Regions from separate parts of the Janthinobacterium svalbardense genome, predicted to be linked through region 1. Evidence: riboswitches for the same ligand, from Rfam matches in the RefSeq annotation. Region 1 holds a riboswitch; the other holds the start of a gene.

The links. Region 1 has a riboswitch for thiamine pyrophosphate ahead of CNX70_RS20540 (TonB-dependent siderophore receptor). Riboswitches for the same ligand answer to the same signal wherever they lie in the genome.
Region 2: another riboswitch for thiamine pyrophosphate. It lies ahead of thiC (phosphomethylpyrimidine synthase ThiC); the one in region 1 lies ahead of CNX70_RS20540 (TonB-dependent siderophore receptor).

Annotation. Positions count from the first base shown of each region.
Region 1 is NZ_CP023422.1:4,636,355-4,641,422, forward strand. It holds gene CNX70_RS20520 (sensor histidine kinase family protein) at 1-404, shown strand, start outside; gene CNX70_RS20525 (Imm26 family immunity protein) at 436-918, opposite strand; gene CNX70_RS20530 (ferritin family protein) at 1,012-1,317, opposite strand; gene CNX70_RS20535 (iron-containing alcohol dehydrogenase) at 1,460-2,617, shown strand; TPP riboswitch at 2,684-2,781, shown strand; gene CNX70_RS20540 (TonB-dependent siderophore receptor) at 2,868-5,012, shown strand; gene CNX70_RS20545 (AAA family ATPase) at 5,009-5,068, opposite strand, start outside.
Region 2 is NZ_CP023422.1:1,166,353-1,171,420, forward strand. It holds gene CNX70_RS05125 (PAS domain-containing hybrid sensor histidine kinase/response regulator) at 1-1,108, shown strand, start outside; gene CNX70_RS05130 (response regulator) at 1,137-1,943, shown strand; gene CNX70_RS05135 (hypothetical protein) at 1,983-2,237, shown strand; TPP riboswitch at 2,321-2,436, shown strand; gene thiC (phosphomethylpyrimidine synthase ThiC) at 2,516-4,429, shown strand; gene thiS (sulfur carrier protein ThiS) at 4,450-4,653, shown strand; gene CNX70_RS05150 (thiazole synthase) at 4,669-5,068, shown strand, end outside.

The DNA of each region.
Region 1 (5,068 bases):
ACGTGAAAATCAACGCCAGCATCGCCGAAGGCGCGCATGCGATGGGCAACCCCACCGACTTGCGCCGCGTGCTGAACAACCTGATCGAGAATGCGCGCCGCTATGGCAAGACGCCGGAAAGCGACGTGACGGAAATCGATATCGCCTGCCATGTGCGCACCAGCCACGGCGCGAAAAAGGTGATTATCGAGGTGCAAGACCACGGCACGGGCGTGCCGACAGAAAAGATAGAGCAACTGATGAAACCGTTCACCCGCCTCGACACGGCGCGCGGGCAGGCAAATGGCGCCGGCCTGGGCCTGGCCATCGTCGACCGCGTGCTGCTGCGCCACGGCGCCGAATTGCAGGTGCGCAACCGCGAGGGCGGCGGCCTGGCGTTTCAGATCAGCTTGCCAGCGGCGTAGGTCGGATTACGGCCTTGCGGCCTAATCCGACCTACGCTGCCGACGCCGCTTCCTGCGCCAGCAATTTATTCATCAACAATTCCGTCGCCCCATAGCCGTACAGGGAATCGCTTTCCATGCCCGGCGTATCGAAGGGGATCGACTCCTCACGGTTCAGCTTGGCAGGATCGGCATCCGCATAGCTGGCGCGCCAGGCGCGCTGCAAGGATTCATTGCGGCGGATAAAGGCCGGCATGGGCCAGGTATCGCGCTCCCAGTGGGGGCTGTCGCCCAGCAGGGGCCAGCGCTCGTTGAGCAGGGCCATGTCGCCCGTGCGCAGGCGGCGCACGGCCTGTTCCGGCCGCAAGCCTTCCAGTTCTTCCAGCGCAGGCAGGCTGTCGCGCTTCGGCCCGAACATATACGCCAGCATGATGCGCCCGGCGGGCGCGCGGCGCGCCACCACGCCGACGGCATAGCCGCCGCCCGGCAAGGGCACAGCAAACCAGCTGCCTTCCCGGTATGGTAATGATTTCATTTCTGCAAACTCCCCCAAAATCGTGTTCGGGGCACAGTCTACGCGAAGCAAGGGCTATGTGGCGCATGGTACGCCACAGCAACAAACCAATAGTTACACTATTTTCTCGTCATAGTGATACTGAGCAACAATCGGCCCCGCCTTGAACAGCGCTTCCTTCATGGCCGTATCCAGGCGCGCGTCGCGGCGGCGCATCCATTCGAGCAGCATGGCCGCTTCCTTGCGGCTGGTGTCGCCCGCATGCGCGAGCACGCGGCGCAATTCCGGGTCCGTGCACGCCTCGAAACGCTGGCTGTTCAAGTCCAGCGCGTGCAGCGCGGCGATGGTGGCGCCGATGGCGCGATGCATGTCGAGTGCCGTGGCCGGCAAACCCGATTCTTCCAGTGAGACGGTGGTCATGCGCATTCCTTTTCGCGTGGTGGTGACATCGGCTGCATTCTCCACCGTGCGGGCGAAAAGCTCAAGCGTCCACGACACGTTTCCACCCGTTCGGCCATAATCATGGCTCAGCAACAGCCTAAACCTCGGCAGCGGGAGCCCCATGTTCAATTTCGACTTTTACAATCCAACGCAAATCCTCTTCGGCCAGGGCCAGATCGCCGCCATCGCCGGCCTGATCCCGCCGCAGGCGCGGGTCCTGATGACCTACGGCGGCGGCAGCATCAAGCGCAACGGCGTCTACGATGAAGTCAGGGCGGCGCTGGCCGGCCACACGGTGCTGGAATTTGCCGGCATCGAACCCAATCCCAGCTATGAAACCCTGATGCAGGCCGTGGCCCTCGTAAAAAGCGAGCGCATCGATTTCCTGCTGGCCGTCGGCGGCGGCTCCGTGGTCGATGGCACCAAGTTCATCGCCGCCGCCGCCCTGCACGAGGGCGAGGCGTGGGACATCCTGGCGAAAGGCGGCAAGATCGTCGAGGCCGCCCTGCCCTTCGGCACAGTGCTCACGTTGCCGGCCACGGGTTCCGAAATGAATGGCTCGGCCGTGATCACGCGCAAGGCCACGCAGGAAAAGCGCTCGTTCATGAGCCGCAAGGTGTATCCGAAGTTCTCCGTACTGGACCCGTCGAAAACGTTCACCTTGCCGCTGCGCCAGGTGGGCAATGGCGTCGTCGATGCGTTTGCGCATGTGATGGAACAGTATCTGACCACCCCCGTGAACGCGTCAGTGCAGGACCGCTTCGCCGAAGGCATCCTGCTGACCCTGATCGAGGAAGGCCCGAAAGCCCTGTCGCACCCGGACGACTATGACGTGCGCGCCAACGTGATGTGGAGTGCCACCCTGGCCTTGAACGGCCTGATCGGCGTGGGCGTGCCGCAGGACTGGTCCACGCACGCCATCGGCCACGAATTGACGGCCCTGTACGAGCTCGACCATGCGCAAACGCTGGCCATCATCCTGCCCAGCATGCTGCGCGTGCGCAAGCAGGCCAAGCGCGCCAAGCTGCTGCAATACGCGGCCCGCGTCTGGGGCCTCGATGGCGGCGACGAGGATGGCCGCATCGAGGCAGCCATCGCACGCACGGAATTCTTCTTCCGCCACATGGGCGTCAAGACGCGCCTGGCCGACTACGGCCTGAACCATGCCAGCGTGGACGCCGTCGTCGCCGCCCTGGAAGCGCACGGCATGACGGCGCTGGGCGAACAGCGCGAAGTGACGCCTGCCGTCAGCCGCAAGGTGCTCGAACTCAGTTTGTAGATGCGCACCACACTGTTGTAAAACGGTCAGCCAGCGGGACAGCTGGCCGTGCTTCATGCTAAGCTGTCATTTCGCTAGGGGTCCTGGAGCAGTCATCCGGGTGAGAGATACCCTTCGTACCTGATCTGGATAATGCCAGCGAAGGAAAGCGCAAAGTACCTCCCTCCTTTGATAGCTCCTGCGTTGGCGCCAGCCGAACAAGCAGCCTGCCGTGCTCTTTCCCAGACACGGCTTGAACCACGAGCAATCTATGTCCACACCGAATTTATCTATTTCCGTTTTGACCCTGGCCATCCTGCACGCATTTGCCGCGCCCGCCCTGGCCGCGAATGACAGCGCCGAAGCGCCGGCCGACACGCCAAGCATGGCTGAAGTCGTCGTCACGGCCAGCAAGGCACCGGCCGCCAAGCGCGCTTCCGTGGGCGGCTTTGCCGACGCGCCGCTGCTGCAGACGCCCGCGTCCGTCACCGTCATTTCGCAAAAAGACATGCAGGACTTGCAAATCCGCAATCTCAGCGATGCCGTCAAGCTCGACACCAGCATCAACGACGCCTACAACGCCGTCGGCTATGCGGAGCAATTTTCCATCCGCGGCTTCAAGCTCGACAACAATTCCAGCTACCGCAAGGATGGCGTGGCCATTCCCGGAGACACGCAAATTCCGCTGGAAAACAAGGAACGCATCGAAGTGCTGAAGGGCCTGGCCGGCTTGCAGGCAGGCGTGGCCGCACCGGGTGGCGTGATCGACTTCATCGTCAAGCGCCCGACGAACACGCCGCTGCGCACCGTCACCGTGGAAACGCGCGAACGAGGCACCCTGTACGGTGCCGTCGACCTGGGCGGCCGCCTGGAAGACACGCGCTTCGGCTACCGTGTCAACGTGGCAGCCGAGCGCCTGCGCTCCTACATCAAGGGTGCGGATGGCAACCGCAAGTTCATTTCCGGCGCCTTCGACTGGCAAATCTCGCCGCAAGCGCTGCTGCAGCTCGATGCCGACTACCAGGACAAGGCGCAGGCGACGGCGCCCGGCTTCCAGCTGCTGAATAACACCACCTTGCCGACCGGCATCAGCGCCGATGCCATGCTCAACCGGCAGCCGTGGACACGCCCCGTGGAAACCGTCACCAGCAACATCGGCCTGCGCTTCCAGTACGCCTTCAATGACGACTGGCACGCCACCCTGTCGGCCAACCAGCACTCGTTCAAGCGCGATGACTACACAGCCTTCCCGTATGGTTGCAGCGGGCAAGACCTGTACCCTGGCTTCTGCGGCAATGGCGACTATGACGTGTACGACTACCGCAGCCTGGGCGAGACGAAAAAGCCCCTGAGCGCACAAGCCATGATCCAGGGCAAGTTCGCCACCGGCGCCCTGCGCCATGACTTCACGGCCGGCGTCTCGACCTTCCGCCGCAAGGACCGCGCCGGCCTGTACGTGTACGACTGGGTGGGCGTGAGCAACATCTATCAGCCGCAGATCGTCGGCACGTCGCCCGGCGTCACGGGCCCCGTGCGCCTGGTGCGCAAGGATACGGAAAACTCCGTCTTCGTGCAGGACATCGTCAGCCTGGCCCAAAACTGGAAGCTGCATGGCGGCTTGCGCCATATCAATGTCGACGGCTACCAGTATGTCTTGAAGGCCGACAAGGAAATCCGCGCCAAGCATGACTTCCTGCTGCCCAACGTATCGCTCGTCTACACCCCGATCGACAATGTCTCCGTGTATGCGGCCTACTCGCAGGGCATGGAACATGGCGGCACGGCCGACCGCAAGGCGATGAATGCCAACGAAGAGCTGACACCCAGCCGCTCGAAGCAGATCGAATTGGGCGTGAAGATGGATGTGACGCCGGACTTCATGCTGGCAGCCAGCCTGTTCCAGATCCGCAAGGGCCTGGAATTCCAGAACGCCGCCGGCTACTTCGTGCGTGAAGGCCAGGCGCAGCACCGTGGCCTGGAATTATCCGCGCAAGGCAAGGCGACCCGCGACCTGAACCTGGGCGTCTCGCTGACGGCCCTGAACAGCCAGCAATCGAACACAGGCGAAGCGTCGCTCGACGGCAAGCGCGTACCCAACGTGCCCGCGTTCAAGGCTGCCGTGCATGCGGATTATGCCGTGCAACAGGTGGCGGGCTTGAGCGTGAATGGCAGCTGGGAATATGCCAGCAAGAAAGCGTTTGAGTACAACAACACCACTTTCGTGCCGTCATACCACGTGTTCAACCTGGGCGCCGCCTGGGCCACGCGCATCGCCGGCAAGACAGCCGTGCTGCGCGCCGCCGTCAACAACGTGGCCGACAAGTTCTACTGGCGCGACGTGACGCCGGAATCGGATGGTTATCTGTATCCGGGCGCCAGCCGCACGTTCAAGGTGTCGGCGCAGTTTGACTTTTAATTGAGGGAAATGGCAGGCGCTGCAGCGAGCGCCTGCAGCAGCAAAGGCGCCGCCTG
Region 2 (5,068 bases), 2.8 Mb from region 1:
CACGCCCTTGAACGCCGTGCTGGGCTTTGCCCAGCTGATGGCGTCCGAGACGCCGGCACCGAGCTTGCCGCAGCAGCGCTCGATCGACCAGATCCTCAAGGGTGGCTGGTATCTCTTGCGTTTGATCAATGAAATCCTCGACCTGGCCATGATCGAGTCGGGCAAGGTCACCATGTCGGAAGAGGCAATGTCCTTGCTCGACGTGTTGCAGGATTGCCAGGCGATGATCGCGCCGCAGGCGGAAAAACGCGGCATCAGCATGCATTTTCCCCGCTGCGGCAAGTCCTTTTATGTGCATGCCGACCGCACGCGCGTGAAACAGGTGATGATCAACCTGCTGTCGAACGCCATCAAGTACAACCAGAGCGGCGGCAGCGTGAAGGTCGAGTGCAGCCGCCATGCCGACCGCGTGCGCGCCAGCGTCACCGACAGCGGCGCCGGCCTGAATGCCGAACAGATGAGTCAGTTGTTCCAGCCCTTCAACCGCCTGGGCCAGGAAAGCAGCACGGAAGAGGGCACGGGCATCGGCCTGGTCGTCACCAAGCAGCTGGTCGAACTGATGGGTGGCACCATCGGCGTCGACAGCACGGTCGGCGTGGGCACCACCTTCTGGGTGGAATTCAAGGCCTCGCGCGCGCCCGAACTGCACCTGGAACAGGGCGTCGCCTTGCCGGTGGTGCAGGAAGACCAGGAAAGCCAGCGCACCTTGCTGTACGTGGAAGACAATCCCGCCAACCTGGCGCTGGTGGAGCAATTGATCGCCCGCCGCAGCGACTTGAAACTGCTGACGGCCATCGATGCGCACCTGGGCATCGACCTGGCGCGCACCTACCAGCCGGACGTGATCTTGATGGATATCAACCTGCCCGGCATCAGCGGCTATGGCGCCCTGAATATCTTGCATGATGATCCCCTCACCAGCCATATTCCCGTCATGGCCCTGTCCGCCAACGCCGTGCCGCGCGACATCGAGAAAGGCCTGGAAGCGGGTTTCTTCCGTTACCTGACCAAGCCCATCAAGGTCGTCGAATTCATGGATGCGCTCGACGTGGCCCTGCACCATGCGGCCGCGCACGGCCTGGCCGACGACACTCACACAGTACGCTAATTCAGCATTTAATTTTAGGAATACCGCCATGCTTCAAGCCACCGAGATCCTGAACGCCAGCATCCTCATCGTCGATGACCAGGAGGCCAACGTCATGCTGCTGGAACAGGTGCTGCGCAACGCCGGCTATACGCGCATCACCTCCACCATGGACCCGCAAGCCGTGCACGCGCTGCACCAGCAGCACCGCTATGACCTGATCCTGCTCGACTTGCAGATGCCGGAAATGGATGGCTTCGAAGTCATGGAAGGCTTGCGCGACATCGAGGCGGGCAGCTATCTGCCGGTGCTGGTGATCACGGCCCAGCCCGGCCACAAGCTGCGCGCGCTGCAGGCTGGCGCCAAGGACTTCGTCAGCAAGCCTTTCGACCTGGTGGAAGTCAAAACACGCATCCACAACATGCTGGAAGTGCGTTTGCTGTACCAGAAGCTGGCCGAATACAACAAGTCGCTGGAACAGATGGTGGAAGAACGCACGGCGGAGCTGCGCGAAAGCGAAGCGCGCTTCCAGCGCTTCACGGAACTGTCGTCCGACTGGTACTGGGAACAGGATGCGCAGGGCAACCTGACGCGCTTTTCCGGTCCCGTGGCTGAAATGCTGGGCATCGGCAGCGAGGAAGAGCCGCAGCGCTGGAACGCGGCTGAACGCGCCTTGCTCGACGCAAAAATAGCCGCGCGCGAACCGTTCCTCGACTTCATCTACAGCCGCGCCAACCTCGACGGCAGCACGCAGTATCTGCAGGTCAGCGGCGAACCGATGTTCGACAATGGCAGCCGCTTCATCGGCTACCGCGGCATCGGCCTCGATGTCACGGAGCGCCATCGCAGCGCCTGATTTATACTTGCTGCTATCCATCTCCTCAAGGAAAGCATCATGGCTGACAAATCTCCCTCCTACTGGTTTCCCGCCAAGACCTATGGCTGGGGCTGGGGCTTGCCCATCACCTGGCAAGGCTGGCTGGTGTTCCTGGCCGCGCTGGCGCTGTTCGCCTGCGGCGCCTTCCTGTTCCCGCCGCAAACCATGCTGGTCGGCTACATCGTGTATGAAGTGGCCATCGTTGCCGCGCTCATTTTTATCTGCCAGCTGAAGGGCGAACCGACTGCCTGGCGCTGGGGCAAGAAGAAGTAAGGCCGAAGCACCAAGACGACAAAGCAAGAAATCATCTGGCCACGCGGCGTGAACCGCGTATAATTGGCTCGCTGCCGCAAGGCGGCAAACGCTAGGGGTCCTGCCTTTCGCTGTGGAAACACAGTGCAAGCGCGGGTGAGAAATACCCTCCGAACCTGATCTGGATAATGCCAGCGAAGGGAAGCTTTAGGATGAACGCACCCCGCCTTTCCGCGTGCGCAATTCCGAACCTCCTTAGCTGGCTCCAGGCTTAAAACAAGTCTAGCCAAGGAGCCAAAATGAACGCCAACCCGAAATTCCTCTCCGCCACCGCCACGGTCGACGAAGCCGCCATCGCGCCGCTGCCCAATTCGCGCAAGATCTATGTCGAAGGCAGCCGCCCCGACATCCGCGTGCCCATGCGCAGAATCAGCCAGTCCGACACGGAAGCGTCGTTCGGCGGCGAAAAGAATCCACCGATCTACGTGTACGACACCTCCGGCCCCTACACGGACCCGGACGTGCAGATCGACATCCGCTCGGGCCTCGACACGCCGCGCCTGCCGTGGATCATGGAGCGGGCCGACACGGAAGAATTGCCCGGCCCCACCTCCGACTACGGCATCGCCCGCCTGGCGGACCCGAAACTGGCCGAGCTGCGTTTTAACTTGCACCGCAAGCCGCGCCGCGCCATTGCCGGCAAGAACGTGACGCAAATGCACTATGCGCGCCAAGGCATCATCACGCCGGAAATGGAGTTCGTCGCCATCCGCGAAAACATGCGCCGCCAGGAGTATTTGCGCGAACTGCAAGCCTCCGGTCCCATGGGCGAGCGCCTGGCCGACCTGATGGGCCGCCAGCATCCGGGCCAGTCGTTTGGCGCCAGCATCCCGGCCGAGATCACGCCGGAATTCGTGCGCGAGGAAATCGCCCGCGGCCGCGCCATCATTCCCGCCAACATCAACCACCCGGAAGTGGAACCGATGATCATCGGCCGCAATTTCCTGGTGAAAATCAATGCCAACATCGGCAATTCGGCCGTCACGTCTTCCATCGGCGAGGAAGTGGAAAAGATGACCTGGGCCATCCGCTGGGGCGGCGATAACGTGATGGACTTGTCGACGGGAAAACATATCCACGAAACGCGCGAATGGATCGTGCGCAACAGCCCCGTGCCCATCGGTACCGTGCCCATCTACCAGGCGCTGGAAAAGGTGAATGGCAAGGCCGAAGATCTGACGTGGGAAATTTTCCGCGATACCCTCATCGAGCAGGCGGAGCAGGGCGTTGACTACTTCACCATCCACGCGGGCGTGCTGCTGCGCTACGTGCCGATGACGGCCAAGCGCCTGACGGGCATCGTCTCGCGCGGCGGCTCCATCATGGCGAAATGGTGCCTGGCGCATCACCAGGAATCGTTCCTGTACACGCATTTCGAAGACATCTGCGACATCATGAAGGCGTATGACGTCTCGTTTTCGCTGGGCGACGGCTTGCGCCCCGGTTCCATCTACGACGCCAACGACGAAGCGCAGCTGGGCGAACTGAAAACCCTGGGCGAGCTGACGCAAGTTGCCTGGAAGCACGATGTACAGGTGATGATCGAAGGCCCCGGCCATGTGCCCATGCAGCTCATCAAGGAAAACATGGACTTGCAGCTGGAGCAGTGCGGTGAGGCGCCGTTCTACACGCTGGGACCGCTGACCACGGACATCGCACCCGGCTATGACCACATCACCTCGGGCATCGGCGCGGCCATGATTGGCTGGTATGGCACGGCCATGCTGTGCTACGTGACGCCGAAGGAACACCTGGGCCTGCCCAACAAGGCGGATGTGAAGGACGGCATCATCACCTACAAGATTGCGGCGCACGCGGCCGACCTGGCGAAAGGCCATCCGGGCGCGCAAATCCGCGACAACGCCCTGTCGAAGGCCCGCTTCGAATTCCGCTGGGACGACCAGTTCAACATCGGCCTGGACCCGGACAAGGCGCGCGAATTCCACGACGAAACCCTGCCCAAGGATTCGGCCAAGGTGGCGCATTTCTGCTCCATGTGCGGCCCGCATTTCTGCTCGATGAAGATCACGCAGGAAGTGCGCGAATACGCGGCCGGCATGGGCATCGCGGAAGACAAGGCGCTCCAGCAGGGCATGGAGGTGAAAGCCATCGAATTCATCAAGAACGGCGCCGAGCTGTACCGCAAGGTCTGAAGGAGAGCGTGATGCCTGTATTGATATCCATCACGCTCAACGGCGCGCCACACCAGGTGCCGCCGGGGCAAACCCTGGACCAACTGATCGCCGCCCTGTCGCTGGAAAACCAGGCGCTGGCGCTGGCCGTCAACCGCAACGTCGTGCCGCGCAAGGCGTGGCCGGGCAAGACCTTGCAAAGCCAGGATCAAGTAGAGATAGTCCGCGCCATCGGCGGCGGCTAGACTAAGGAAAAAGCAATGACAAGTAATAACAACAACGACCTGCTGACCATCGCAGGAAAACAGTATCAATCACGCTTGCTGGTCGGTAGCGGCAAGTACAAGGACTTGCCGCAGACGCGCGAAGCGACGGACGCGGCAGAGGCGCAAATCATCACGGTGGCCATCCGGCGCGTGAATATCGGGCAAGACCCGAACGCGCCCAGCCTGCTCGACTTCGTGCCGCCGGACCAGTACACGATTTTGCCGAACACGGCCGGTTGCTACAACGCGAAAGATGCCGTCTACACCCTGCAACTGGCGCGCGAGCTGCTGGGCGGGCGCAATCTGGTCAAGCTCGAAGTATTGGGCGACGAAAAGACCCTGTTTCCGCACATGCCGGAAACGTTAATTGCGGCCGAAGCGCTGGTCAAGGACG